DNA from 2 places in the Streptomyces johnsoniae genome. Region 1 is predicted to be linked to the other one. Evidence: riboswitches for the same ligand, from Rfam matches in the RefSeq annotation. Region 1 holds a riboswitch; the other holds the start of a gene.
The links. A riboswitch is a leader RNA that binds a small molecule or an ion and turns the genes downstream of it on or off. The one in region 1 is predicted to bind glycine.

Region 1 (2,379 bases):
GGCCGGCCGCTCGGGGCGGACGGTGGTGCTGAAGGTCAGGCGCTACGACTTCACCACGCTCACCCGTTCCGAGACGCTGCGCGGCCCCACGGACGACCCCGAGGTGGTCCAGGAGGCGGCCCGGCGGCTGCTGGAGGGCGTGGACACCACGGAGGGCGTCCGGCTGCTCGGTGTGGGCGTCAGCGGTCTTGCCGACTTCACCCAGGAGGATCTGTTCGCCCAGGCGCTCCAGTCATCGCGCGCGCCGGAGCAGCCGGCCGCCGAGCCCTCGCCCGGCGGTGCGCCCGCGCCGCGGCCGGTCCCGCGGACCACCGACTGGCTGCCCGGGCTCGATGTGACGCACGAGCGGTTCGGTCCCGGCTGGGTCCAGGGGAGCGGCGTCGGCCGCGTCACGATCCGTTTCGAGCGCCCCGATTCGCCGCCGGGCCGAGTGCGCACGTTCCTGGTGGATGACCCGGAGCTGACCGGCGGCGAGCCGCTGCCCCTGGTCGAGCGGGCGGCCCCGCCGGGCGGCGGGAGTCAGGCGGACAGCGTGTCGTCCGGGCCGAGCCGGGGGACGTCGAGGCCGTAGTGGTGGTACAGCTGGAGCTCCTGCTGGGGGGAGAGGTGGCGGCCCACGCCGAAGTCGGGGGCGTCCCTGATCAGGGAGCGGGGGAAGGGGACGCACAGCGTGTCGTCCACCAGCTCGCTCGGTTCCAGCGGAACGAACGCGTCGCGGCTGAAAAGGCCGGTGCGCACGGCCGCCCATTCGGGTGCCCCGGTGGCGTCGTCGAGATACACCTCATCCACAGTGCCGATCTTGGTGCCGTCGCGGTCGAACGCCTTGAGGCCGATCAGACTGCGCGGGTCGATGTCGGTCTGCACGATTCCTCCAACTGATCACCACTGGTCCCGGAAGGTCTCCACGACCTACGAAAAGGCACAATCCGCGGACTGGCCAGTCGAGTGGCACCCGGGCCACCGGAACCACCCCCGCTGGTACCCTCAAAGACGGTTGACAACCTCGTGCGGGAGAGTCCCGGTGCCGACCAGGCCCCGGGCGCCGAAGGAGCAACTCCTCCCCGGAATCTCTCAGGCCCCTGTACCGCGCGGGGATGACCACTCTGGAAAGCAGGGTGACGGGGGAGCGACGCTCCCCGGGTTCCCTCACCGACGGTGCAAGCCGGTCACGTGTGTGACGCGGTGAAGCTCTCAGGTCGACATGACAGAGGGGGAGGCAGCCAGGCGCCGGCGCCTGGCACCCCCGCAGGTCGCCGCGACCAGGAGGAGCCTCCCGATGACCGCTCGCCGCACCCCGTTGTCCGCCCTTGAGCAGGGCACTCCCTTCGCTGCCCGGCACATCGGGCCCGACGCGCAGGACCAGGCCAAGATGCTGGCCCACGTCGGCTTCGGCTCCCTGGACGAGCTGACCGCCGCCGCGGTGCCCGAGACGATCCGCACCACCGAGGCGCTGCGGCTGCCCGAGGCGCGCGACGAGGCGGGCGTGCTGGCCGAGCTGCGCGCTCTCGCCGCCAGGAACACGGTGCTGCACTCCATGATCGGCCTCGGCTACCACGGCACGTTCACCCCGCCCGTCATCCTGCGGAACGTCATGGAGAACCCGGCCTGGTACACCGCGTACACGCCGTACCAGCCGGAGATCTCGCAGGGCAGGCTGGAGGCCCTGCTCAACTTCCAGACCGTCGTCGCCGACCTCACCGGGCTGCCCACGGCCGGTGCGTCCCTGCTCGACGAGGCGACCGCCGCCGCCGAGGCGATGGCACTGTCCCGCCGGGTCGGCAAGGTCAAGGGCGGGGTCTTCCTCGTCGACGCCGACTGCCTGCCGCAGACCATCGCGGTGGTGCGCACCCGCGCCGAGCCGACGGGGGTGGACGTGCTGGTCGCGGACCTCGGTGACGGCATTCCGGCCGAGGCCGCGGAGCGCGGGGTCTTCGGCGTTCTCGTGCAGTACCCCGGGGCCTCCGGCGCCGTGCGCGACTTCCGCGGCCTGATCGAGGAGGCGCACGGCCTCGGCGCGGTCGTCACGGTGGCCGCCGACCTGCTCGCCCTGACGCTCCTCACCTCGCCGGGGGAGCTGGGCGCCGACATCGCGGTCGGCTCCAGCCAGCGGTTCGGCGTCCCGATGGGCTTCGGCGGCCCGCACGCGGGCTTCATGTCCGTGCGGAACACCTATGCCCGCAGCCTGCCCGGGCGTCTGGTCGGCGTCTCCCGGGACGCGGCCGGGGCACCGGCTCACCGCCTCGCGCTCCAGACGCGGGAGCAGCACATCCGCCGCGAGAAGGCGACGAGCAACATCTGCACCGCACAGGTGCTCCTGGCCGTGATGGCCGGCATGTACGCGGTGTACCACGGGCCGGACGGGCTCGCCGCCATCGCCCG
Region 2 (2,379 bases), on a different contig from region 1:
GACGGACTTGGTCGACTCCAGCTCGCCGCAGGGCTCGCCCGCGGTGACGGCGGACCCGGTCTCCGGCAGCTGGACGAACACGACATCGCCGAGCGCGGTGGCCGCGTACTCGGTGATGCCGACCGTGGCGACGCCGTCCTCGGCGGCGGTCAGCCACTCGTGTTCCTTGCTGTAGCGCAGGTGCTGGGGGTTGCTCATGGGGTGGCTCTCCTGGGAGATCGCGGTTGTCTTCAGCTTGTGCGATTACTCGGGACTACTTCTGGCGACGGTAGAACGGCAGCGCCACGACGTCGTGCGGCTCGCGGCTGCCGCGAATGTCCACGCACACGCCCTCGGTGCCCGGCGCGGCGAACTCCGGGTCCACGTACGCCATGGCGATCGGCCGCTCCAGGGTCGGCGACGGCGCGCCGGAGGTGACCTCGCCGACGGGGGCGCCCGCGGCGTTCACCACCGCGTACCCGGCGCGCGGCACGCGCCGGCCGCGGGCCACGAGCCCGACGAGCGCGCGCGGCGGTCCGGCCGCGGCCCGCTCCGCCGCGGCGGCCAGGGCCTCGCGGCCCACGAAGCCGCCCGGCTTGTCGAGCTTCACCACCCGTCCGAGCCCGGCGTCGAACGGGGTGGTGGCGGTGGACAGTTCGTGCCCGTACAGCGGCATGCCGGCCTCAAGCCGCAGCGTGTCGCGGCACGCGAGGCCGCAGGGGACCAGCCCGTCGGGCCGCCCGACCTCGGTGAGCGCCTGCCACAGCGGCTCGGCGTCGGCCGGTGCGCAGAACAGCTCGAAGCCGTCCTCGCCGGTGTATCCGGTGCGGGCGATCAGCGCGTGGCGGCCCGCGACCGTTCCTGGCAGGCCCGCGTAGTACTTCAGGCCCGCCAGGTCGGCGTCGGTCAGGCGCCCGAGGATGCCGGAGGCGGCCGGGCCCTGGACGGCGATCAGCGCGTACGCCGCGCGGTCGTCGCGCACCTCGGCGTCGAACGCCCCTCGGCGTGCGCCCAGCGCGTCCAGCACGGTCTGCGCGTTGGCCGCGTTCGCGACCAGCAGGTACTCCGCGTCGGCGAGCCGGTAGACGATCAGGTCGTCCAGGATGCCGCCCGCGGCATCGCAGATCATGGTGTAACGGGCCCGGCCCACCGCCAGGCCGCTCAGGCGGCCGACGAGCGCGTGGTCGAGCAGCGCGCCCGCCTGCGGCCCGGTCACCGTCAGCTCGCCCATGTGGGAGAGGTCGAACAGGCCCGCGGCGGAGCGCACCGCCTGGTGCTCGGCCCGCTCGCTGCCGTAGCGCAGCGGCATCGACCAGCCCGCGAAGTCGGTGAGGGTGGCGCCGAGAGCGCGGTGCACGGCGTCGAGCGCCGTCGTCCGGGGGGTGACGTCCGTCATGGGCGGTCTCCAGGAGGCGATGGGCAGCGGCAGAAGGGCAGGGGGCGTAAGGCTTCCGGGCCCTCCCCATCTGTCATCGGCACCTGAGAGGTTCGCCGCGGCCCTGGCGGGCGGCGGCTTGCACCGTGGGTGGGGCCGCGCCGACGTGGGCGGCCCGCTTTTCAGATTCGCCTCCCGCGCGCGGTGCGGGGCCTGAGAGATTCAAGGGAGGACTTGCTCCTTCGGCGCCCCGGTGACCGGGGACTCTCCCGCGCGTGGTCGAACGGCCAGGTATGCGGTTGTGTCGTGCTGCGGACACATCATCGCACGGACCGGGGCGGCAGGCCGCCCGCCCCGTCCCCGATCGCCGCCCGTACTAAGGTCTGGGGCGGCGTTCCCGGACCTGATGAGATGGTGGTCGAACGAGATGAGTGTTCCGCGGCAGGGCCCCGGCTACGGGGGCGGCTGGCCGAGCAACGAGCTGGAGGAGACGCTCGCCGGTGCCCTCGGCGCCAACGACGCCGCCCCGCGCCTGCTTGAGACCCTGGCCCGCAGCGCCGTGTGGGTCCCGCTGCCCGAGGGCGGCGGGCCGGAGAGCCGCACCCTCGACCTGCCCACCATCGAGCTGAACGGCGGCGTGTACGTCCCGGTGTTCAGCTCCGCGGAGCAGCTGCACCTCGGCGGCGCCTCGCACCTTCCGTTCAGTGTCGCGCCCGCCTGGCAGTTCGCCCGCGGGCTGCCGCCGCAGGTCGGCATCGCCGTCAACCCGGGCGGCACGGTCGGCGTTCCGGTGCCGCCCGCCGCCGTGGCGGAGCTGTGCCGCTCCACCCCGGGCCGGCGCACGCCCGGTGTGCCCTCCGGCGCGCGGATGCGTCTGTTCCAGCCGGATTGGCAGAGCGAGCCGGTCGACTTCCTGAACGCGGCGGCGGCCGAGCTGGCGCAGGTGTGGCAGGTCAGGACCGCCCGCCGCGGCCTCGCCAGCGCCGAGGGAGCGCCGCCGAGCCTGTTCATCGGCGTGGAGCTGG

Region 2: it holds a riboswitch for glycine, as region 1 does, so the genes downstream of both, gcvT (glycine cleavage system aminomethyltransferase GcvT) here and gcvP (aminomethyl-transferring glycine dehydrogenase) in region 1, are expected to answer to the same signal.

What each region holds. Positions count from the first base shown of each region.
Region 1 covers NZ_JAVREV010000004.1:69,520-71,898, reverse strand. Annotated here, with positions in the region: gene RM779_RS08495 (DNA polymerase IV) at 1-571, shown strand, start outside; gene RM779_RS08490 (PRC-barrel domain-containing protein) at 520-864, opposite strand; glycine riboswitch at 999-1,097, shown strand; glycine riboswitch at 1,099-1,215, shown strand; gene gcvP (aminomethyl-transferring glycine dehydrogenase) at 1,277-2,379, shown strand, end outside.
Region 2 covers NZ_JAVREV010000001.1:248,253-250,631, reverse strand. Annotated here, with positions in the region: gene gcvH (glycine cleavage system protein GcvH) at 1-198, opposite strand, end outside; gene gcvT (glycine cleavage system aminomethyltransferase GcvT) at 254-1,375, opposite strand; glycine riboswitch at 1,547-1,636, opposite strand; gene RM779_RS01130 (enhanced serine sensitivity protein SseB) at 1,782-2,379, shown strand, end outside.